2 regions of the Candidatus Clostridium stratigraminis genome follow, and region 1 is predicted to be linked to the other one. Evidence: riboswitches for the same ligand, from Rfam matches in the RefSeq annotation. Region 1 holds a riboswitch; the other holds the start of a gene.

The links. Region 1 has a riboswitch for FMN ahead of ribD (bifunctional diaminohydroxyphosphoribosylaminopyrimidine deaminase/5-amino-6-(5-phosphoribosylamino)uracil reductase RibD). Riboswitches for the same ligand answer to the same signal wherever they lie in the genome.
Region 2: another riboswitch for FMN. It lies ahead of ACJDUG_RS04200 (ECF transporter S component); the one in region 1 lies ahead of ribD (bifunctional diaminohydroxyphosphoribosylaminopyrimidine deaminase/5-amino-6-(5-phosphoribosylamino)uracil reductase RibD).

What each region holds. Positions count from the first base shown of each region.
Region 1 covers NZ_JBJHZZ010000005.1:31,363-44,222, forward strand. The annotation lists gene rsiV (anti-sigma-V factor RsiV) at 1-207, shown strand, start outside; gene ACJDUG_RS09430 (hypothetical protein) at 397-1,446, opposite strand; gene ACJDUG_RS09435 (nitroreductase family protein) at 1,710-2,276, shown strand; FMN riboswitch at 2,377-2,490, shown strand; gene ribD (bifunctional diaminohydroxyphosphoribosylaminopyrimidine deaminase/5-amino-6-(5-phosphoribosylamino)uracil reductase RibD) at 2,678-3,769, shown strand; gene ribE (riboflavin synthase) at 3,855-4,505, shown strand; gene ACJDUG_RS09450 (bifunctional 3,4-dihydroxy-2-butanone-4-phosphate synthase/GTP cyclohydrolase II) at 4,626-5,834, shown strand; gene ribH (6,7-dimethyl-8-ribityllumazine synthase) at 5,966-6,427, shown strand; gene ACJDUG_RS09460 (polysaccharide deacetylase family protein) at 6,520-7,287, opposite strand; gene ACJDUG_RS09465 (hypothetical protein) at 7,472-7,975, shown strand; gene ACJDUG_RS09470 (M20 family metallopeptidase) at 8,116-9,222, opposite strand; gene ACJDUG_RS09475 (aspartate aminotransferase family protein) at 9,332-10,492, opposite strand; gene argB (acetylglutamate kinase) at 10,474-11,367, opposite strand; gene argC (N-acetyl-gamma-glutamyl-phosphate reductase) at 11,686-12,723, shown strand.
Region 2 covers NZ_JBJHZZ010000001.1:850,769-863,628, reverse strand. The annotation lists gene ACJDUG_RS04240 (Zn-ribbon domain-containing OB-fold protein) at 1-229, opposite strand, end outside; gene ACJDUG_RS04235 (thiolase C-terminal domain-containing protein) at 231-1,427, opposite strand; gene ACJDUG_RS04230 (hypothetical protein) at 1,415-2,098, opposite strand; gene ACJDUG_RS04225 (cyclase family protein) at 2,128-2,922, opposite strand; gene ACJDUG_RS04220 (YlbE family protein) at 3,033-4,439, opposite strand; gene fdrA (acyl-CoA synthetase FdrA) at 4,462-6,018, opposite strand; gene ACJDUG_RS04210 (oxamate carbamoyltransferase subunit AllH family protein) at 6,002-6,976, opposite strand; gene ACJDUG_RS04205 (PucR family transcriptional regulator) at 7,162-8,847, shown strand; FMN riboswitch at 8,931-9,055, shown strand; gene ACJDUG_RS04200 (ECF transporter S component) at 9,155-9,745, shown strand; gene ACJDUG_RS04195 (MerR family transcriptional regulator) at 9,799-10,560, opposite strand; partial or broken gene ACJDUG_RS04190 (glutaredoxin family protein) at 10,843-11,133, shown strand; gene ACJDUG_RS04185 (GNAT family N-acetyltransferase) at 11,239-11,805, opposite strand; gene ACJDUG_RS04180 (GNAT family N-acetyltransferase) at 11,820-12,221, opposite strand; gene ACJDUG_RS04175 (Nif3-like dinuclear metal center hexameric protein) at 12,292-12,860, opposite strand, start outside.

The DNA.
Region 1 (12,860 bases):
TGGGTCCACATAGATGGCAAGGAGGATGTATTCCCAGTTTTTAATGAAATAGCAGAAAATCAGAGCTTCTATATAAATCAAGAAGGTAAATTAGTAATATCCTTTGATAAATATGAAGTAGGTCCAGGAGTTATGGGAATTGTAGAATTCACAATTCCAACAGAGCTAATTAAAAATACACTGGTTGGAGATGAATATATTAAATAGAACAGCGTTAAATCTGCATTAGACTTGAAGATAAAAATAAAATATCAATTTCCATGACGGCTGAGGTTTTAAAATTAAGGCTGAAGAGGCAGAAATAACAAAGAAGGCAGAAATAGTATAAAGCTCTTTTTGCCTTCTTTATTTATTGTAGAGTTCTACTATTTATTAATATTTTGAAATGATTTGATTTTAGTCTTCAAAAATATCTTTCATTTTCACAGGCTGCATCATCATTGGATTCATTGGGGGCATCATAGGTGTCTGGCCCATAGGCATTTGATCCATCATCGGATTCATTCCAATGGATTCCATCATCATAGGGTCCATCATCATAGGTTGCATCATCATTGGGTGATGGTGGTGCATGTGCTTGGAATCAGAGCTTGTATTATGATGTCCATGATGCATCATCATAGGGCACATCATCATAGGATCCATCATCATAGGCTGCATCATCATAGGATCCATCATCATAGGCTGCATCATCATAGGATCCATCATCGTAGGTTGATGGTGGTGCATGTGCTTGGAGTCTGAGCTTGAATTATGACATCCATGATGCATTGAATCAGAGCTTGTTTTATGATGCTCATGATGCATTTGAGGCATATGGCATGGGTGCATTGGATGGCAAGGCATAATTGGATGACAAGGCATCATTGGTGGCCTCGGTTGTGGCTGTGGCTGTGGCATAGGCATAGGCATTGGTTTTGCAACTGGCTCAACATTTAGCTTCAAATTTGCCGGTTGTACTACAGGCTCTATTTTCAACTGTATTTTTATTGGTTCCATAACTATAGCTCCCATTTTTGGTGCTATATTAAGTTCCATATTACTTGGCTCCATTTTTGGGGTAATTTTTGGCTCGATGTCTAATTCCATTTTATTCGGTTCCATTTTTGGCTGTATGGTTAATCCGAAATTTTGAGGTTCCACTTTAGGCTCAATATTTAATTGAAATTGTGTTGGTTCTACCTTTGGCTGCAAAGTAATTTCTTGTTTTAACGGTGGAAGTGGTTTTATTGGCTCAACATGCTTCGGAGGCATAGGCTGAGGTGCTGGCATTGAGTGCTTCATTGGTGGCATGTGAGGCATAGGCTGAGGTGCTGGCTGTGGAATTGGCTGGATTGGAGGCTTAATATTCCTATCCTCAGCCCTATACCACCCATTATCCATCATGGGGCAAATTAGTGGATAATTAACATCTACATAGTCTGGTATTTCGTTTTTTTTATACATAGTTAAGCTCCCTTTAAAATATTACATCACTTTAATATATGCTATTCTTTTACATAGTGCCACCTGAGAACTATAAGACCTAGTTAAATAAATTTTAATGTAGCATGGGATGTTCTTGCGGCTCAATAGTTTGGATAAGTAGCATTGTAATTAAGTTAGTTACTATTTATGCAAGCAATAGGAAAGTGAAAACTGGTAACTTGATTTTCAAGTATATTAGCATTAATATTTATTTATAATAATAAAATAAATGAGGTGATGGAATGATTGGAGATTTAATAAGAAAAAACAGATCATATAGAAGGTTTTATCAAGATAAGCCAATAGAATTGGAGACCTTAAGAGAATTAATTGATTTTGCGAGACTAAGCCCTTCTGGTGCCAATAAACAAGTACTAAAATATTTTCTTTCAAATACGAAGGAGACCAATGAAAAAATATTTGCAACTTTAGGCTGGGCTGGATATTTAAAGGATTGGAATGGCCCTGAAGAAGGTGAAAAACCAAGTGCCTATATAGTTATGCTTAAGGACAAGACTCTTGGCAGTGGAATGGCTCAAGATGAAGGCATTTCAGGACAAAGTATACTTCTTGGTGCTATAGAAAAAGGATTAGGTGGATGTTTTATATTTAATATAAATAAGAAAAAATTATCAGAGGAATTAAAATTAGAAGATAGATATGAAATAGCACTTATTATAGCTTTAGGGACTCCAAAGGAAGAGGTCGTACTTGAAGAAATGGGAACTTCTGGTGATGTTAAATATTGGAGAGATGAAAATAAGGTTCATCATGTACCTAAGAGAGCTTTAGATGATATAATACTTTAGTTATGGCTGCACAGTAAGATTTTCAAGAAATGCTGAATAAAATTTAATTTATTACTTGTCAAAACATTTATACTTTGATATTATGAAACTGTAAAATTAAATAAATCTTCAGGGCAGGGTTTGATTCCCTACCGGCGGTATAGCCCGCGAGCCTTATGGCAGATTCGGTTAGATTCCGAAGCCGACAGTAAAGTCTGGATGGAAGAAGATTACAAAGCAGATGTCTAATTTTTTTGCGTTATATTCATACGTTTGAAATTAGCTTAACTCGCATTTTATGCCCTGAGATTAAACTCTCGGGGTTTTTATTTTGCTTAAAATTGGTTGTAACTTAGGAATATGCCTTTACAAAAATGGAAATAAAAAATCTATAACTAATTTTATAAAGAAGGATGAATTTTATGGATATAAAGTATATGAAAAGAGCATTAGAACTTGCAGAAAAGGGCATTGGCTATACAAATCCCAATCCCTTAGTGGGAGCTGTTATCGTTAAGGATGGACAGATTATTGGGGAAGGCTATCACGCATTATATGGAAGCAGCCATGCGGAAGTAAATGCTTTTAAAAATGCTAAATATGATGTAAAAGGTGCCACACTATATGTTACCTTAGAACCTTGTTCTCACTATGGCAATACTCCTCCCTGTGCAAATACCATTGTGGAAAAGGGTATCAAGAAAGTAATAATTGGTTTAAAAGACCCCAACCCTTTAGTGGCAGGCAAGGGAATAAAAATCCTTAAGGAAAACGGTATTGATGTTGTAACGGGAGTACTTGAGGAAGAGGGTAGGAAATTAAATGAAATATTTTTAAAATATATAACTACAAAGCTGCCTTTCTGCATTATGAAAGCAGCCATGACACTAGATGGTAAGATAGCAGCTTACACAGGTGATTCAAAATGGGTTACTGGTGAATCTTCTAGACGGTATGTTCATAAGCTTAGACACAGAGCAGCAGGAATAATGGTTGGGATTGGCACAGTGCTTGCAGATGATCCCATGTTAAACACTAGACTTGAAGATGAAGAAGGTAGTGATCCAATAAGAATTATTGTAGACACTTATGCTAGAATCCCACTTGAAGCTAAGGTGCTTAATTTAAATTCTAAAGCTAAAACAATAATTGCAGTAACAGAAAAAGCAGATAAAGAGAAGTTAGAAGCCATTAAAGAAAAGGGAGCAGAGACTATAATAACACCTATAAAAAAAAATAGGGTAGATTTAGGATATCTAATGAAAGTTCTTGGAGAAAGAAAAATCGATAGTATATTACTTGAAGGGGGCAGCAATTTAAACTATACAGCGCTGGAAGAAGGCATAGTAGATAAGGTTAACATATTTATTGCACCTAAAATCCTTGGAGGTGAAGGAGCAAAAACCCCAGTTGGAGGAGAAGGAATAGCACTTATGAAGGATGCAATAGAGCTTAAGGACATAGATATTCATCAATTTGGAAAGGACATAATGATAGAAGGCTATGTTAAGTAGTAGGTATATTAAATATGAGGCTATATTAAAAGGAGTGTATTAATTAATTTTTGCTAAATAAGGAATAGATAGAGGTGAGAAATGAATGTTTACGGGTATTGTGGAAGAGATTGGTGAAATTCAAGGCATAATAAAATCAGAAAAGTCAGCTCGAATAACTATTAAGGCATATAAGGTTTTAGAAGATGTAAAACTTGGAGACAGCATTTCTACTAATGGTGTATGCCTTACAGTTACAGCTTATAGTAGTGATAAATTCACAGTTGATGTTATGGCAGAAACCATGAGAAGGAGCAATTTAAGCAGTATTTCTAAGGGAACTTATGTGAATCTCGAGAGGGCATTAAGAGCTGGAGACAGGTTTGGCGGACACATGGTAAGCGGACACATTGATGGCACTGGAGATATAAAGTCTTTTGAACAAGAAGACAATGCAATTTGGCTTACAATTGGGGCACCTTCAGTTATTTTGAAATATATTGTGCAAAAGGGTTCAATAGCAATTGATGGAGTAAGCTTAACAGTTGCATATGTAGATGATAAGGTCTTCAAAGTTTCCATTATTCCGCATACTAAAGACGCTACAACACTAATAAAGAAGAAAACTGGTGACATAGTAAATTTAGAGTGTGATATGGTTGGAAAATATATCGAAAAGTTTTTATTGTATAAAGAACCATTGCCGGCAAAAAAGACCATAGACTTTAATTTTCTTAGTGATAATGGCTTTGTATAAAGGGTGCTTGGATTGGAAGAATTTAAAAGGTCTTTTGATGATAGTTTTCAGATGAAATTTTTCAAAACTAGATTAAAGCACTAATAATATATTAGTGAATAAAAATTGGAGGAGAAATTTATGTTTAAATTTAACGCAATTGAAGATGCAATTGAAGATATTAAGGCAGGAAAAATGGTAGTTGTTATTGATGATGAGGACAGGGAAAATGAAGGGGACCTATTAATGGCAGCAGAAAAAGTTACTCCAGAGGCTATTAATTATATGGCTAAGTATGGAAGAGGACTTATATGCATGCCTACTATAGGAAAAAGATTAAGGGAGCTTGACATCTTGCCAATGGTAAATCACAATACAGATTCCCATGAAACTGCTTTTACTGTATCCATTGATGCTGCAGATAGTACCACTGGAATATCTGCTTATGAAAGGGCAGCTACGATTTTAAAGGTTATAAATTCTAACTCAACAGCTAAGGACTTTAATAAGCCTGGGCACGTATTTCCTCTTGAGGCAAAGGAAGGTGGGGTATTAAAAAGAGCTGGGCATACTGAAGCAGCAGTAGACTTAGCAAGACTTGCTGGTTTGTACCCTGCAGGAGTAATATGTGAAATTATGAATGAAGATGGTACTATGGCAAGAACACCAGAGCTTATGGATTATGTTAAAGAGCATAAATTAAAAATTATAACCATTGCTGATTTAATAGCTTACCGTAAGGATAAAGAAGTTTTTATAAGAAGAGCTGCAGCAGCAAAATTACCTACTAAATATGGGGAATTTAATATGATAGGCTATGAGAATATATTAAATGGTGAACATCATGTTGCCTTAGTAAAAGGTGATGTATCAGATGGAAAACCTGTTTTAGTTAGAGTTCATTCAGAATGTTTAACCGGAGATGCCTTTGGTTCCTTAAGATGTGACTGCGGGCAGCAGCTTGCAGCAGCTTTGAAAAAGATAAATGAAGCAGGCAGAGGAATATTACTTTACATGAGACAAGAAGGCAGAGGCATAGGTCTTATTAATAAGATTAAGGCTTATGCACTTCAAGATGAGGGAATGGACACTGTAGAGGCAAATATAGCCCTAGGCTTTCCAGCAGATTTAAGAGACTATGGCATAGGAGCTCAAATACTTGTAGATCTTGGAGTTAAAGAAATCAATTTAATGACAAATAACCCTAAGAAAATAGCTGGTTTAACTGGCTATGGAATAGAAATATCAAACAGAGTTCCAATACAGATGAATCATAATGAAAGAAATGAATTTTATTTAAAAACAAAAAAGCAGAAGATGGGACATATGCTAAATTTTGATAAAAAATAATTATAATTAATTTAAAAATGGAGAACTTGTATAATTGACAAAAGTATTAAAAATATGTAAACAAGCAAAAGCTTGTACTAATTTGCCAATTAAAAAATTATAAACTTAAAAAAGAGAAAGGTGGAAGTAAAATGAAAATGTATGAAGGTAAATTAATAGCAGAAGGTTTAAAATTTGGAATAATTGTAGGAAGATTTAATGAATTTATTGGTGGAAAACTCTTATCTGGAGCCTTAGATGGCCTAAAACGTCATGGTGCTTTGGAAAATGAAATAGAAATAGCTTGGGTTCCAGGAGCTTTTGAAATCCCGCTAGCCGCAAAGAAAATGGCTAAATCCAAAAAATATGACGCAGTTATTTGCCTTGGAGCAGTAATAAAGGGTGCTACACCGCACTTTGATTTTGTATCCAATGAAGTATCAAAGGGTATTGCAAGTGTTTCATTAGAAACTGAAGTGCCTGTTATCTTTGGAGTTTTAACTACAGACACCATTGAACAAGCAATAGAAAGAGCTGGAACTAAATCAGGAAACAAAGGTTATGATGCAGCAGTTACAGCTATTGAAATGGCTAATTTACTGGCATCGATGTAAATATATTAAAGTGTTTTATCAATTAATTAGAATTGTATTAATGTAATTTATAAAGAAGGTACCACCCATTTTGAAATGAGCGGTACCTATTTTTAGCTTTTTTTTGTTATGGGAAAATAAAGCTCAGGAGTATCATCAGTTATGGCTTTAAACTCATAGCCCTTATCCTTATAATATTTAATTATCCTAGGCAATGCCCTGCAGGTATTTTTATGAGTGTAATCACAATGTAAAAGTAATATTATATTCCTTAGATCTTCGCTGCCTTTAGTAGCTTCCCTGTATAATCTATCTGGTGAGGCCTTAGGCCTTAAACCATCAACGGTTTCCATATTCCAATCATAAATTTTAAAATTGTAGCTGTGAAGTTTTTCCACAAACGAATTAGTAAGATGTTTTTGACTTCCACCAGGAAATCTGATTATATTGGAGGAAACCCCAGTAACTTCTTTAATTTTATCATTGCATTTTAACATTTCCTTTATAAATGCGTTTTTATTTGAATAAATTCTCTTAAATTTATGAGTGTAGGTATGTAATCCTATGCTGTGACCTTCACTTTGAATTCTAAGTACTACATCTTTGCAATCATCAATTTGGTTTCCTATAAGAAAAAAGGTGGCTTTTACATTATTCTCTTTTAAAATATCCAAGATTTTATTAGTGACATCATTACTTGGTCCATCATCGAAGGTTATATACATAACCTTCTTCCCTTCAACCGCATCCTTTTGATAGGTGGTTTGAAAAGTAACAGGACGATAAGTATTTAATTCACAGCTTTTTATATTATGAGGTTGTATTAAAGCTATAAAAAGCATACTTAAAAAATATATAAATAATTTTAGATAAATTTTCATCAATGCCTCCTAATCAAATGTCATGTACTTATTATTAGAAGTTTGTAGTTCTTTATTCAAAAATAAACTAATAAAAAATCACTCATTGTCACTCTTAATAGCTACTTTCATATATTATAGGGAAGATGAATTTAAGTTTATTGAGTCCATCTACTATTATCCATTTATATGGGGGTAACGCAGAATGCAGCATCTGGACAGCATTTTTGATGAATTTAAAGATGTTATTTTTATGGATATGGAAAGACTTTCAAGAAATTATAAATTAATTGGAAGAGGGTCAAGCAGGGCAGTTTTTGAAATTGATAAAAATTATGTTTTAAAGGTACCAACCTCAGAAAAAGGCATCTATCAATGTAGGGTGGAACATAAATTATATTCAATTGTAAATGAATATTATAAAAGATATCTTTGCCCCATAAAATTATTAGAAAATAATAGATTGCTAATGAAAAAAGCTGTTCCACTAAAAAAATCTCTATATCCTAAAGGCTTTCGAATTTATGATTTATTAAATTGGGATGATAGAAATGAGTATAGATATGATTTGAAATACTTGGCAAATACTTATGATTTGCTCTATGTTGATTTACTAAATTTAAGTTCTTGGGGTAAATTAGATGGAAGATATGTTTTAGTTGATTATGGCTGCACAAATAGGCTTTATGATGCATTTTATTCAAGGTGAATGGGGTAGGGGACTTTCTTTATTATGGCACATTCACCCTTAATTTATACAGGCTAATGGAATGCAAGAAAAGTCCCTAAACCACATTCATACCACATTACTATACTAATGTTTCAGAAGAAACATTAGTATGATATATTTTAGGACGTTATGGCGGCACTAATTAAGTAAATTCCATTGAACAGTACATCTTCAGAAGCGTTAAAGTATGGAGAATGAAGGGGATAATGCCCCTTTTCTTTATCAGAAATTCCAAGTCTAAAGTGCACTGAAGGAATCTTTTCTGCAAAAAATGCAAAATCCTCAGAAGCAAAGGTTTTTTCTGCTGGGAGAACATTCTCCTGGCCAATTAAATTTTTAGCTAAGTCAATAAAGCTTTTAGTCAAGAGATTGTCACATATTAATGGTGGATATTGAAAGTCATAATATATTTCACTAATACATCCGTATTTTTTTGCAGCTAAGGCTGCAAATTCAAATATATCTTCATGAATTTTATTTCTTAATTCCTTGTTAAATGTTCTAACAGTTCCCTTAAGTAAGCATTCATTAGCTATAACATTAGGTGTATCTCCGCACTGCAAGGATGAAAAGGTAATTGTATGAGAAGATAGGGGATCAGTTTCTATTCTGGATTTTAAATTCATGGTTTCAATAAAATCAATAGCTGGATAAAGTGGATTTTTACATAAATGTGGCATAGCTGCATGGCCGCCCTTACCAATAAACTTTATATGAAAGTCATCAACCGAGGCCATAGTAGGACCACTGGAAACTTCAATAGTACCAACCTTTACCTCAGGCCAAACATGAAAGCCAATCATACTAGTAACTGAAGGATTTAAAAGCACATCTCCCTTAATCATAGGAAGGGCCCCACCATCAGCCTCTTCTGCTGGCTGAAAAATAAATTTCACACATTTTTTATAGCCAAGCTTTTTAAGGATTAATGCTGTTCCGCATACAATGGCCATATGATAATCATGTCCACAAGCATGTGAGATCCCATTTACTGGTAGTGCATCCATATCAGCTCTGATAGCAATGCAGCTTTCCCCTTCATTTAAGATAGCTACCACTCCAGTTCCAGCTAATTTCTCAGTTTTTAAGCCCAAATCCTTACAAAACTTTATAATAATTTCTTGGGTTTTGAATTCTTTATGAGATAACTCAGCGTTCTCATTAAGTTTTTTTCTAAGCTCTTTTAAAGTATCAATATTTTCATCAATTAACTTTTTTATATCCAAATGTTTACCCACCTTTCTGTTAAAAATTGAGCCACGAGAAACGTCCCTGTGGCTCATTTAACCTCTTAGCTAGTAACCTACAAAAATTAAGTAACTAATAAGTAAAAACTTACATGGATGCCATTACTTTTTCTATAATATTTAATGCGGCATCCATATCTCCCTTTGAAACATTTAGTGGAGGCAGTAATCTAACTACGTCTGAACCTGCAGTAACAACTAAAAGCCCATGCTCAAAGCAAGCATTCATAAAGGTTTTAGGATCTTTCATGCTTATACCGATTAAAAGTCCCATACCTTTTACTTCATTAATGACTCCGTATTTATCTTTAAGCTTTAATAGGTTTTCTTTTAAATATGCACCTTTTTCATCAACAGACGCAATTACTCCACCATCAATAAGTTCATTAAGTACAGCTAAGGAAACAGCGCATCCAAGAGGATTACCGCCATAGGTACTTCCATGATCTCCAGGCTTTAATGCAGCTGCTCTATCATTAACCATAAAAGCTCCAATAGGAAAACCACCGCCTAGGGCCTTAGCTATGGAAATAACGTCAGGAACTACTCCAAACTTTTTATAGGCAAAAAGGCTTCCAAGTCTCCCCATGCCGCATTGAATCTCATCAAAAATTAATAGTGCATCATATTTGTCACAAAGGTTTCTTGCCTCTAGTAAAAATTCAACTTCAGCTGTAACAATTCCACCTTCACCTTGAATTGGCTCGATTATAATACCGCATACATTTTCATTAAAGTTTTTTCTTAAATCCTGAATATCATTGAACTTAACAGCTTTAACTCCGTTCATTAAAGGGGTAAAGTCCATTTGATATTTTGGCTGACCAGTAACTGAAAGAGCCCCAATACTTCTTCCATGAAAGGAATTTTCCATGTAAAGAATTATATTTTTGTTTTCACTCCCATTAAGTTTGCCATATTTTCGAGAAGCCTTCAGTGCACCTTCCACAGCCTCAGTACCGCTGTTACAAAAGAATACTTTGCTAAGGTCAGAGTTTTCTACTAATTTATCAGCAAGAGCAGTATGCTCAGTATTCCAATAATAATTTGAAATATGCATTAGCTTTTTACTTTGCTCATTTATAGCGTTAACAACTGCAGGATGGCTGTGACCTAAGCAGTTTACAGCTACTCCAGATACAAAATCTACATATTCTTTACCGTTAATATCATAAATTTTGCTGCCTAATCCCTTTTCAAAAACTACATCAAATCTTCCATAAGTGTTCATTACACTATCTTTTGACATTTTGATTCCTCTCTTTCAGTAATTATTTTTGTTCCGCTGTTTGTAAGTAAATTTAATAATAAATTGTGGGCCTTCCTACCATCAATTAAGTGAACGCCCTTAGTGCCTTTGTATAATGCATCTACGCAGCATTCCAGCTTAGGAATCATACCACCTGTTATAACTCCGCCTTCGGTAAATTCCTTTATTTCATCTATTGTTATAGTTTCAAGCAAACTTGAAGGATCTTTAATATCTGTATAAACACCATCAATATCAGTCATAATAAGAAGCTTTTCTGCCTTTAATACACCACCTATAAAGGATGCTGCATAATCAGCATTGATATTGTAGCTGTTTCCTTCAGCATCACTGCCAATTGGAGAAATAATAGGTATTAAATTGCTATTTATAAGATTTACTAAAAGCTCCTTATTTACGCTGGTAACTTCGCCAACAAAGCCAATATCTATTTTAGTTCCATTTTCATAAATATATTTCTTTTTAGCCTTAATTAAATTACAGTCTTTCCCGCTAATGCCAACTGCATTTAAATTTTTCCTGCTTAAATGTGAAGAAAGCTTCTTGTTTACATTTCCAGACAATACCATTTCAACAATTTCCATTGTAGTGCTGTTAGTTACTCTTAAACCTTTAATAAATTTATTTTCAGCACCAGTTTTGTTAAGCCACTTTGAAATTTCAGGACCGCCGCCGTGAACAATAACTATTTTTACACCAATGCTGGTAAGTAGTTGTAGATCTTCAATAAATGCCTCTTGAGCATTTTTGTTATCCATAATGCTTCCGCCATATTTAATAACGAAAGTTTTACCCTTATACTTATTTATCTGTAAAAAAGTTTCAATGTTTAAGTAGTTATCTTCACCGTTCATGACTAACCCCCTAGTATTCCTTATTAGCACATAAGCATTATTAATGCTTATGCCCCTGGTATTCCTTATTCTGCGCGTAAGGATTATTAATCCTTACGTCCCTAGTATTCCTTAGCACATAAACATTATTAATGCTTATGCCCTTGGTATTTTTTATTCTGTACTAAACTATTATCAATTGTTTAGTCTCTTCTAATGTTTTTATGCAGGAATAATTATACCCCCAGAATTATAATTATTCAATAATTTTATTGATTTTTTTTAATATTTGTAGCATAATATTTTTGTTATAAAACTTAGGGTAAATGAGGTGGAATCATGATATACGCTGGCATATTTGGAGCTACAGGTTATGCAGGGCAGCAGCTTGCATGGATACTGCATAATCATCCAGAGATTAACATAAAATTTTTAAATTCGCATAATTATGCAAATTTTCAGACAAATCAAGTGTACGGTAACTTTAATGGATTTATTGAAGAAAAATATGTAGATATGGATGAAGCTATAAGTAGTCTAGGTAATGTTGATGTAATATTTCTTTCACTACCTCATGGAAAAGCCTTTGAAATTGCAGAAAAGGCATTAAGCCTTGGTGTAAAAGTTATAGATTTAGGAGCAGATTTTAGACTTAATGATAAGGAAAGCTATGAAACTTGGTATGGAGTAAACCACTTAGCTCCTTCACTTTTACGTAGAGCTGTATATGGACTTTGCGAATTAAACAGAGAAAAAATCAAAGAGAGTAATTTAATAGCAAATCCAGGCTGCTATCCAACTGCAACGATACTAGCTTTAGCACCTCTTTTAAAACATGAATTAATAAAAACTGATTCTATAATTATAGATGCAAAATCTGGAGTTTCAGGCGCTGGAAGATCTGCAAATATTGCATCACTTTACCCTGAATGTAATGAATCCATAAAAGCTTATGGAGCACCTTTGCATAGACATACTCCGGAGATTGAACAGGAGTTAGGTAAAATAGCGGGAGAAAACCTTATGGTTTCTTTTACACCTCATTTAGTACCAATGAATAGAGGAATTTTATCCACTTGTTATGGTTTTTTAACTAAGACTATAGATGAGGAAGAACTTCAAGAAACCTATAGAGAATTTTATAAAGATGAGTACTTTGTTAAAATATTAAAGACACTTCCTGAAACCAGGTGGGTGAGAGGCTCTAATTTGTGCCATATAGGCTTTAGAATAGATAAGAGAACAGGCAGAGTACTTGTAGTTTCTGCTATAGATAATTTGGTAAAGGGGGCAGCAGGACAAGCTGTTCAAAACATGAATCTATTATTTGGTTTTAAAGAAACAACTGCTCTGGAGTTTCTATCAATGGCATTATAAAAAGATTATCTATATCACTTTTAAATTTAATTATGAAGATATAATGTTAAAAAATATAATATAATTTAGAACTGTAATTCGTTAATTTACTATTGTATTTTTAACCATATGCTTGTATAATCATTCACAGAGAAAAA
Region 2 (12,860 bases), on a different contig from region 1:
GACCGCTTACAGTTAAACCATTATTAAATTTAACTATACCAAAGGCAATATATGGCTTCATATAGCCTTCTGGAAGATTATATACTCTTGTATAGGTTACAAGGGTAACTTCTCCTTCAAGTTCTATTTCCTCAAAGTCCCTAGCACCGCATTTTCTACATACATAATGCTTTGGATGGTGGAGTTCTCCGCAAGCTGTACATTTATAAGCATACATTTTCTCACTCATTTTACTCCGCCTCCTTTACTAAAATTGTTGCTACCACATTATTTCCAAAGCCTCCAAAATTAACTGCAAGACCTGCTTTGGCTCCTTCAACTTGCCTGCCTGCAGCCTCTCCTCTTAGCTGCTTTACTATTTCAACAATCTGTGAAACTCCAGTTGCTCCAAGTGGATGTCCTTTAGCCTTAAGTCCTCCTGAAGTATTTATAGGTATTTTTCCACCAACCCTTGTTTCACCATTTCTAGCAGCAATATGGCCTTGACCTCTTTCAAAGAAACCAACCTCTTCAGATTCAACTATCTCAAGTATTTGGAAGGCATCATGAAGCTCTGCCACATCCATATCCTTTGGAGTAAGTCCAGCCATTTTATAAGCCTTTTGTGCCGCAAGTCTTACTGCTAATAGATCAGTAGGTACTTCTCTTTCTGCTACGGCATGAGTATCTGTTGCCTGGCCAATACCGGCAATTTTTACAGGTTTTTTACTAAATCTATCTGCCTTATCCATGGCACATAAAAGCACTGCTGCTGCTCCATCAGATACAGGGCAAACATGATACATTCTTAAGGGCTCTGCTACATAAGGATTAATAACATGAGCATCCTCATCCTCTGTAATTGCATATAAATTAGGTACAACATGAATGTGTGCTACTGGATTATGAACTGCCTGTTCATGATTTTTAACTGAAACTATGGATAAGTCCTTTTCAGTTATTCCATACTTCTCCATACAAAGCTTTGTAAACATTCCAGCAAAAGCAGGAAGGGTTAAACCATAATTGTATTCTGCTTCAGGATGCAGCATTGTAGCTACAAAGTCTGTGCCTTCCCAGCCACTTACAACTCTCATCATTTCCCCGCCTACAACAAGTACAGCGTCGCATATGCCACTAGCAATTGCCATATAACCTAATTTTATAGCTGATGCTCCAGAAGCTGGACCATTTTCTATAGTTTCAGCCATTGCAGGTCTTAAATTTAGTGTATCAACCAAGGCTGAAGCAATTCCACTTTGTCTATTTATTATACCTGAGCCCATGGATGCTACGAATACCTGATCGATTCCATGTCCTTCACCGGTTTTAACACCTGCATCATCTAGTGCTTCAACAGCTGCCAAACTAAGCATATCAGTAAAGGTTCCTCCCGCCCATTTACCAAACTTAGTATGACCAACACCTACAATTCCTACTTCTCGCATCTTTTATATCCTGGAATTTGTGCATAAGTTTCTGGGAGGATTGGGTTTTCAGAAGTCTTAAGAAGTTCTTCCTTAACTGGTCTTCTACCAGTACATTTTGAAGCTTTATGTTTTTCCCATAATGCCTTAGTTAAAACATAAGTTGGTACTCCTCCAAGCTCATGCCAAATTTCTGGTCTTGATTCTAATTCATATTCTATCATCCATCTCTTAAAGCCATTTGGACTCTCAGCAACTATCCAAACCTCATCTTGATTTAAATAATCAAGATGATATTCCATTTTAGCAGCAAATAATTGAGCTCCTATTCTTAAACCTTGTCTTAGAGTCATAGTGTGATAGGACATACCTACTTTATCATCAACTGTACGCCCATTAACAATACCAACAATAACGCCATCTATTGTTCCTATTAAACAATATTCATCTTTAACTCTATAGCGGTAGTAGCCTAATAGCTCTGAATACATTCTTGATGCAACTATATCATAAAAATCCTTTTCTACAGTCATAAGAGGTTTAACTGCTTCTAATATATGAGGAACCTCATCTCTAGTAATTTGGCGAATAACCATCTTTTCTCCAGTTGCAAGGGTAATATACTTTGCAGGATATTCTGGTAATGGGGTTTCTACAGGTCTTAAGCTTTGCTCCATTTTATCTACTATCATTTTTAATCATCCTTTCAATATAAATTTATTTATTCTTCCATATCATAAGCTACTATACGGGAAATACAGGATTCTCCTCCTTCAAATCTCCATGGATATATACCAATAATTAGTCTCTTTCCAAGCACCTTATCTATTTCTCCGCCAACATTTTCAGCATGTATAATATCAAGTGGGAACAGATCGTAGTGCATTAATTGATAATCATCAGATGGCCAGAAATCTTCTAAACCCTTTCCATATTTAGCTTTTAAGAATTTATCTGCTTTAACTGCTTCTTTTGGACACCATTCACGAATCTTTGTATTCATTGGATGGTCTGCAGAACCGCAGTCAACGCCTATCCACTTAAATTCCATTTCCTTGCACCAATTAGCAAATTCTTTTGTAGGTCCTGGATGCCTTAGCATAACTCTTTCTTCATCAGCTTCTGGCTCATCCCAAGCATATTTATGATAACCTGTGTGTATTATCAAAATATCTCCCTTTCTTACATCGGCTCTTTCCATTATGTCCTTTGAAGTATAAATGTCATAGTCTTCTGCAATATCAGAGATATCAACTACTACTCCTGGTCCTATTAAATCAGTTAAAGGAATACTAGCTATATCTCTTCCATGTGTACAAAAATGAAGTGATCCATCTAAATGAGTTCCTACATGATTTGAATGAGTTAGAACTTGCCCGTTTGCGCCATTTGAAGATAATCTTTTAAAGAATTTAATTTCTAGAGGCTCATAGGTTGGCCAAGGTGGTGTTAAGTGACTAATTTTTTGAGTTAAATCATACATCTTTACATTTTTAAAGGTATCAATAATATTCATTTATAACCCTCCTGCTATTTTTTGGGGTACACAACAATTATTAATTGTTGTGCCTCCAGTTATTTTTTTGGGTACGTAACAATTATTAATTGTTACGCCTCCAGCTTTTTTTATATTTTATTTATAAATGCCTTTAAGGCATCTTCGAAACATTTCATAGGTGGATGAACTATTCCTGCACCTACCTGACCTACTCCAGCCCTATTGCAGGCAATACCTGTATTTATTACTGGAAGTATTGAAGTTTCTATAACCTTTCTTACATCAATTCCTGTAGGAGTTCCTTTAAAGTTTAAGTTTGGAAGCTTATAGGCATTGTTTTCAGCACAAGTTATTTCATACATGCTGTTCGTATAATTTATAGCATCCTTAGGTGTTCCTCCTACAAACTGTACTATAGCTGGAGCTGTTGCCATTGCAAAACCACCAATGCCAGCTGTTTCTGTAATACAGCTATCTCCTATATCAGGATTTGCATCCTTTTCATCAAAGCCAGGAAAATATAAGCCTTGAACGATCTCACATGGTGCTGTAAACCACTCATTTCCAGTACCGCTTACTCTTATACCAAAGTCAGTACCATTTCTGGACATTGTATAAACTATAGTACTGTATTCTATATCCATTAATGGATCCAAACTGCACTTACAAGCTGGCATTGAAATATTTAGGAAAAAGTGATCATTTCTATCTATAAAAGATAGAACCTCCGCCTTCATAGCATCTGAAAAACTAGTTCTTACAATGTACGGTGCTATTTCTCTAAATACAAGTGAAGTACCTGCTTTATTTCTATTGTGACCTTCATCACCCATTTGAAGAATTTGAGCTATAATTGTCTTTAAATCTATTTCACCCTTTAGTTCCAAAGCCTCCTTAAGTACTGGTGCTAGGTTTTTTTCCATCCAGTTAAGCCTATTTATAACTTCACCTCCAAAGGCACCAAATCTAAGCACCTTGCCCAAACCTTCATTAAAAGTGCAGTAGGCATAATTTCCAAAGGCTTTATTTTGCAATTTCCAAACTGGCATAGAATAAGTTACTACTCCAGCCATTGGTCCTACAGTACTGTGATGATGGCAAGGGTCAAAGATTATTTCTCCGGAAGCAGCTAAGGCTCTTGCCTCTTCTTCATTAGGAGCCAACCCTTCATAAATAAGGCCTCCTACAATTGCTCCTTTTAACGGCTCGCTCATTCTATCCCAAGTTATTGGAGGTCCTGCATGAAGGATTGTTCTCTTAGTCATGCCTGGAATATCTGAGCCTGCAGTGCCTACACCTAAAATAACCGGCTGAGCCTCTAATAATCTGTTTACAGCTTCTTTATTAGCATTTTCTATTTTTTCTTTTATATCTTCCTCTTCAAGCCTTCCAAGCAACTTGCTAGCCGCGCTTGGGGGTCTCCAATTTACATGAATGCAAGATACATGCTGCTCCTTTAAATCCTTGCAAAAGGACTCAAGTCCTAAATTTACAACTTTTAATTCGCTGTCAAATAGCTTGTTTACAAGAGACATAATTTACACCTCCTTTGCCTTTTTATTTAATCTTATTTAAAAGCATTGCGGTAAGTCGTACTGCCTGAGCATTTGATGGCATTAATATAACACCAGCTTCTTTAAGCTTTTGAGCCTGCTCACTATAACTTTGAGGATCCTTTTCAGTTCCACATATATATCCAATAACAGATAAATATTTTCCCCTTTCTTCCATGTTTCTCTTAGCTTCTATAATCTGAGGCAGCATTTCTCCAACTGGGTCCATATTAGATCCATAGCCAATAACAAAGTCCATTAGGATTACAGCAACTTCATCATCACAAGCTTCCATTGGAAGCCTTTCAACTCTTCCAATAGGGTCAATCATTGGATGAGGTTTCCCTAGTGTAAAATCATCATCTCCTAAATCAATACAAGTATGCTTCAAGCTTTTATGAATATTTTTTAACTTGAATTCGGGACTAAGTGGTATATTTGAATAAATATTATAGCCTTCCTTACCTAGAAGTTTCATAGCTTCATCAGCCAAAGTACCACCAGTATATAATGCCCTTAGGTATTTCTGAGAGCTTTGAAGCTTAGCTGCTTCTTTATTAACTATTTCATCAACCAAAGCTTCCTCCATAGTAAAACCTTCGAAATCTTTACAAGCTATACCTTTAGATAAGCTAACTGCCTTATGAGCTGCATCCTCTAAACTAATACATGCATAGGCTCCCTTTTTTTCTATTTGATTTCTATCTCCACCAATAAAATTAACTACTACAGGCTTCTCCGTAGTTTTTACCATTTCTAATATTTTCTCTGCCACTTCAGCTGCAGGGGGTTTTGAAATTAAAACAATAACTTTAGTAGATGGATCATCTATTAGAGCCTTAAAGCCTTCTAGCATCATAATACCGCCTACTTCACTTTTAAGATCCCTTCCTCCTGTTCCAATAACCTGAGAAACCCCACTACCTAATTTATCAATTATTACTGTAACTTCCTGGGTACCTGTACCTGAAGCACCTACTATTCCAATATCTCCCTTACTAACTACATTAGCGAAGCAGAGAGGAATTCCATTTATAATTGCTGTACCGCAGTCGGGTCCCATTACTAAAAGACCTTTCTCTCTTCCTAGTATCTTAAGATCAATTTCTTCTTCAACTGTTACGTTATCACTAAAAAGCATTACATGAAGGTTGCTTAAAAGAGCTTTTCTTGCTTCCTCAGCTGCATATTTTCCTGGAAGAGAAATTACTGCCATATTAGCACCCTTAAGCTGCTTTACAGCTCCTTGCAAGGTTCGAGCCTTTATTTCAGCTTCACCTTCATCTTTTTTAGAGTTTAAAAGCTCATCTACCTTCCTTACTATTTTTTCTAATGCATTTTCTTCTTCTGAAGCAGCTGCAATAAAAAAGTCATTAGGTGTAAGCATCTCTATTTCTTCATTTGACAAATTTAAATTAGCACATAGTTCCTTATTTAAATCTGTAGCCATACCAACTATAACTTCTTTTACTCCCTGCATCTTCTTAATTTCTTTAGTTATTAGCATAAGAGCTACGGAATCATAGTAAGTATTTTTTCGTGTTTCAATGCATAGCATCATTTAGCCAAAACCTCCTATACCTTAAATTAGTCATTATTCTGCACCCTGTGTATACACCAAGTGCTGTATCAGTTCCAGATGTTTCTCCAAAACCAATGGTATTAATTAAAGCTTTAATTACTTTTTCCCCTTCTATTTCATGTAAAATTGAATGCAATAATTGTCTTACAGCTTCATTGCTCCTTCCAAGACTTGAATGTTTCAGCATTTCCGCGCTTACCTTAGTTGTTTTTTTAAGCCCACTTTTTATTAGCTCCATATTAAATGTGTAAATAGCTGCAATATTTAACTTATAATAATCACCTAAATATACAAAAGAAATCATCATACCACATATAAAATCATCCATTGACGGTGTAAGGCCTGTACCAAAACCTATAACTTTATCTGCTGCATTAGATATTTTTTCTATATCAAATGCTGCTGTTATATTCATGAAATTAATAAATCTATTTCTTATAAAGTTAAAATTAGCATCAATATGATTAATGGGAAATGTCATCAAATTTAGTTCTGGCATTTCACTAACTAAAATATTTATTAGCGGCCCTATGCCATAAAGGTTACCTTTTGTTATTATTGCATTTTCTACAACTACTAGATTATCTAATATATTCTTCTCAGCCAGAGCAGAAGGTTTTAGTTCTGCTTCTGAACCCCATAGTTTTACATTTTGTAAATTTATATAAATATTTCCCTTAGAAGAAATGATACCGTTTACATTTATCTCCATCTTTAAGTCTTGCTTAAACCCTATGTTAATAAAGTTTGTTTGAACTTCAGCATCAACAGTTAAGCTCATGGGACCCATATATTTATCTTTGCTTAATATTGTTATAAATTTATCATTCAGCGCTATATTACAGGCATTTTTAAATACGGAATGGATTTGTCCTTCTAAATTCTTTTGCCCTGTAATATAATTCATTAAATCCTTACATATATAAATAGCTCTCAAAGTAAACCATTCCTTTATTAAGATTCTATTACTTAAATTCTATATTTATTTTTCTTTACCTTTGTTGTAATATTCTAAATATTTAATAAATTAATTGTTGATTGTTTACAAGAATCAAGGTAAAATGTGGTATATGAGCCTTTTTAAGGGCGCTACTTTATTGTTAATTTTATAGGGGGTATATCATGTTCAGCTATTTAGGAATATCTATTGAAAATCTTTTAAACCTAGACATTCTTAAAGGTTCAAAGATTTTGGCAGGCAGGTCAGGCTCATCAAAGAGAATAACAAAGGTAAATGTTATGGAAGTTCCTGATATAATTGAATGGGTAAGCGATGGCGAACTCCTTATTACTACTGCTTATTCAATAAAGGATAATATAAATGTGCTGCTTGATATAATTCCAAAGTTAAAAGAAAAAGGTGTTGTAGGTCTTGGCATTAAGGTAGGAAGATATGTTAGAGAGCTGCCCTCAAATATAATAGAATTAGCTGATAAGTTAGAATTTCCTATAATTGAACTTCCCTTTTGTGTTTCTCATACTGATTTAATCTCTGTAATCCTCACTGAAGTTATAAACAATCAAATGAATATGCTAATTAATATAGAAGAATTCAGTAGAGAAATAATGGACATTATGACAAAGGGGGGTGGTCTTAAGGAAATAGGTAAAAAGCTTTATGAGAACATCGGTAATTCGCTAGCTATCTATGAAAGTATGCAGGACAGTACAGAAATTTTCTGTGAAGATCTAACTCATATAAGTATTATAGAAAAGATAATTTATAATTATATAAGCACAAAAAATTCAACTTTCCATGAGGAAGGCGGTAAGAATTATGACCTAAGCCGAGATAATTTTAATGGTAAATATACCGAACGCAGAACTATACCTATTGTTATAGATAATGTTGATTACGGCTTTATTTTTATATGGCTTGATAATAGAGTCTTGTCACCAATTGATAACATGCTTATTGAATCCTATGTACATATTATAGCCTTAGAATTTGTAAAAAGGCTATCTTTGTATAACATGGAAAGTAATTATAAGCTTGAATTCTTTGATAATCTTTTAAGTAGTAATAAAAGTAATCAAGCAATTGCCTTGGAAAAGGCAAAAAACTTTAATTTCAATAAAGAACTTAAATATGCATTGATTATAATTTCACTAAAAGATATATATAAACAAATAAAACACACTGAAAATAATATGAATTTAATACAAGATAGTATTAACAGTTTAATGTTTATTATAAACAGAAAAATTAAACACCAAAATGCAAGCATAATTTATGTAGATAAAAGTGATAGAATTTTAATATTATTCGGCTGTGAAAATTCAAAAGGTGATACAGTAATAAAAAATGAAGTTCTGTGTTTTTGTTCAGATATTCTTAAAGAAGCTCAGAAAAGATTTAATAAAAACCAGCTTATTATGGGCATAGGCCGTGCTTATAAAGGAGTTACTGAGCTTTATAAAAGTCATGAGCAGGCTAAATTAATTGTAGAAAATTTAAGCAAAAGCAAATCTGGTAATATTATACATTACGATGATTTAGGCATCTATCGAATACTTTCTTATGATGGTCTTCAAAATGAACTTATGGAATTCTGCATAGATAATATAAAGCCCCTTATTGATTATGACAAGGATAATAAAACAGAGCTTATAAAAACCTTAAAAATTTATTTTGAATGTAATGGAAATATGAAAAAAATCTCTGAAAAGATGTACATGCACTATAACACTATTATATATCGATTACAGAAGATTAGAGAAATAACAGGCGTTAATATTGATGATTCTGACAGCAGGCTAAATCTTGAAATTGCCTTAAAAGCAATAGAAGTGCTGAAAATGAATTAACAAACTTTATTAATAAAGTTTTTTTAATGTTACCTTGTTAAATTATTATTTATGGTGTATAATTTAATTGTAAAAGTTAATATGATTATCTTCAGGGCAGGGTGACCATATATTGGGATTCCCTACCGGCGGTATAGCCCGCGAGCCTTATGGCAGATTCGGTGTAACTCCGAGGCCGACAGTAAAGTCTGGATGAAAGAAGATGTGTATTAGATTTGATTAGTTTGCCCTGACTTTTTGTCAGGGCTTTTAATTTTCTAAAGCATTTGTACAAACTCCCTTGAAGATCTTCTAAAGGAGGATATTTATGAAAAATAACAAATTAAACAAGCTTATTAAAATTTCCCTACTAGGTTGTATCGCATTTATTCTTATGTATATTGAAATTCCATTGCCAATATTCCCAAGCTTCTTAAGAATTGATATTGGTGATTTACCTGCTCTTCTGGGGGCCTTTGCCTTCGGACCAATGGCTGGTGTATTAGTTGAATTAATTAAAAATATACTTTATGCAATATTCAAAGGAAATACTGCACTAATAGGTGAATCAGCAAACTTTATAATTGGATCTGTACTTGTCATTACAACAGGAATAATATATAAGAAGAAAAAGACTAAAAAAGGAGCTCTTTTAGGTTTACTCGCAGGCGGAATTGCAATGACCTTAGCCGGCGCTGTGCTTAACTACTACGTACTATTACCATTATATGAAACAGTTTTAGGCTTTAAGATTTCTGCTGTTGTTGGTATGGGAGCCGCAATAAACCATAATGTTAAAGACCTAAATTCCTTTATTATTTGGATTATTGTTCCTTATAATATTCTAAAAGTATTTGTTGTTTCAATTGTAACCTTGGCTGTATACAAGAGTGTATCTCCTATATTGCATGAAAGATAAAAATAAGGACCGCAATGATAAAATACCTAGTCTTTATCATTACGGCCCTTTTCTTATTTAATTCCAGTATAAATCAGTATTGCATCTTTTAGAAATTCTGCTGTTCCTGGCTGCTCTTTATCATAATAAGAAGTAAATCTTTCATCAGCAACATACATTTGTGCTAGGCCTGCATGTGCTTCCTTACTATAATTGTCCCAGTAAAAGCTAACCCACTGACGATGTAAGTCTGCTGCCTTTTGAGCAAGTTCTGAAGCTGGATTACCTGCCGTAAAGGCTTCATTTAAAGTTTTCATAACTTCCTTTTCTAAATTTGTGATTTCATTATATTCTTCTTCTGTCATACCCTTAAGTTTTTTATTTGACTTATTAATAGCCTCAACACCATATTTTTCACGTATTTCCTTACCATATTTCTTTTCATTTTCTTCAAGCATATTTTTCTTAAAGCCTTCAAATTTTTCCTTATTTGACATCTCAATTCTCCCCTCTTTTAATTCAATAGTTTTTTCAACATTAGAAATTAGTATATTCAACTGTAGTCTTTTTTCCAGGAGTTTAGACTTGTGTTCTTTAAGTGCTTTTATTCCATCGAAATTAGGTGAAGTAATAATATCTTTAATACTCTCTAAGCTTACACCAAGTTCTCTATAAAAAAGAATTTGCTGCAGCCTGTCAACTTCTTCCTGCCCATAAATGCGATAGCCTGATGAATTGATTCTTGCCGGCTTAAGAATTCCTACTTCATCATAGTATCTCAATGTACGTGTACTTACTCCTGCCATTTTACTTAGTTTTTGCACTGTATATTCCACCGCTAAACCCTCCTGTACTTTTTAATGCCCTAAATGGTTTTAATGCTTTTGCTCCAATATTTTAATGATACAAATAATCATTTAGTGACTTTAATTTTCTTACAAGCTAAATATACACCTTTACGTAACGTAAAAGTCAATAAATATTTTTATTTTTTTTAAAAATCTATAGCAAATAATATAATTAAATCGTAATATATAAATATAGTAATATATCGAGGAGGATTATTTATTATGAAAAACGTTACAATGTTTACATCAAGTACCTGACCTCATTGTTTTACTGCGAAGATGTATCTTCGAGAAAAAGGTATCGATTACCAAGAAAAAAATATTAGTACAGATAAATTAGCCAGAGCTGAGCTCATGAAAAGAGGAATTAGAGGTGTACCAGCTTTTATTATTGGAGATGAAGTAGTTGTTGGATTGGATACTGATAAAATAGAACATTTAATAGATTATGTTGTAATAAACTGTACAAAATGCCCTACAAGGTTAAGAATACCTAAAGGAAAAGGTAATTTAACAGTGACTTGTCCAAATTGTAAAAACGAGTTAAAAACAACAACTTAAAAATTTATCACTAACACTCTTGATGATACTATCAGGACATAAAGAACCTTAAAAACTTTTAGATTCTTTATGTACTGTGTCTACAGAAACTGTGGAATGGGATTTTTATATTATTCCATCCGCGGTTTCTGTTGTTTTCACCATTAATAAGTTAATCCAATATCGTTGAATGATTTCAGAAAAGGTTTCACTATAGACTTCGTTTTCTAATATTCCATTGTTGTTTTGAATAACCTTAGCTGAAGCAATATTTATTTTATCACAGGTAATTAAAACTTTATTTAGATTTAATTCTTTGCATTTTTGCAAACCTAGCTTAAGCATTAAAGTTGCATATCCCTTTCTTCTTTCTGTAGGTCTTATTGAATAACCTATATTTCCGCCCTCATTAAATAGAAATTCATTTAATTTATACCTTATATTAATCATTCCAAGAATTTTATTATCAATTGTTCTAACAAAAAAATATGTATTCGCAGGTACTCTGCCTTCTGGAATTTTAGGTAAGTCCATGTCCTTTTCAATTTTTAGCAGCCATTCATCATAATTATGGTATCGATCTAGCCCTCCAGTTCCATTGATTTCCGAATTATATTCTAGAAATTCTTGTATGTATTCATATGCTTCCTTTTCATACTCCTTAGATGGAATTATTAATCTTACATCAGTCATTTTCTCACCCCAATTTATTTTTGTTTTCTTCTCATACCACAAGATTTTGGCTCTGTATAATCAAATCCAAATTGAGAATATAGCTTATCTGCAGGTTTATTAGCAATTAAGCATACATAAGCATATTCATCAGTATTTTGATTTAAATATGAATCGATTTCTTTCATAATTATTTTTCCAAGGCCTTTACGCTGATATTCTGGATCCACCATAATATCAGAAACAACATAAGTTATTCCATAATCCCCTACAATCCTTCCAAAGGCAATAAGTTTATCCTTGTCCCACAAAGTAACTATAAATAATGAATTTTTTAAAGCAATCTCAACTTTTGATAAATCTTTTGTCCCCATCCCTGTTTTAAGCCTTAAAGAAATATATTCCTCTGCGGTCGGAGCATTATATCTAACTTCCATATCTTTTGACCTCCTTGTAAGTAAATTATTTTAATTTATCTCATTATACTATTCATTATAGCCTCACTTTTTACAGATCCTCATATATTGGTTCCCCTTCAATAAAAGTAGAAGCTAGTCCAAGTTTTTCAAAGTAACTGCAGATCTTCTGGCATGCAAACTTTTCAGTAGAGTAGTGCGTTCCCCCTAAAACATTTATAGAATTTTTTTGCTCAAGTCTATGAACCTCTGAATTATTATTTGTGGCTATACCTGTAATTAGTATACTAACCTTATTTTCAATCATTTCAGAAACAGTATCCTCATTATTTCCACCACCAGCTACTATTGCAATTTTACCATCTTTAATATTAGTATTTCCATATAAATAGAGGCTTGTACTATGACCTAGTACTTTAGAAAACTTATCCTGCAATTCTTCTATGTTTTTGCACTCAGTTTTACCAATTACACCACATAATGCTCCCCGGTATTTAGCAAATGGCTTTTCAATTTCTATTCCTATAGCATCAGCTAAAGTTACACTAGTTGAATACTGGCTGAAGTTATCCAACGGAACGTGCAAATTATATATTGAAATTCTATTTTCTTTAAATTTCTCTAACAATGTCTTTTTCATCTGATAAAATGAATTCGGTG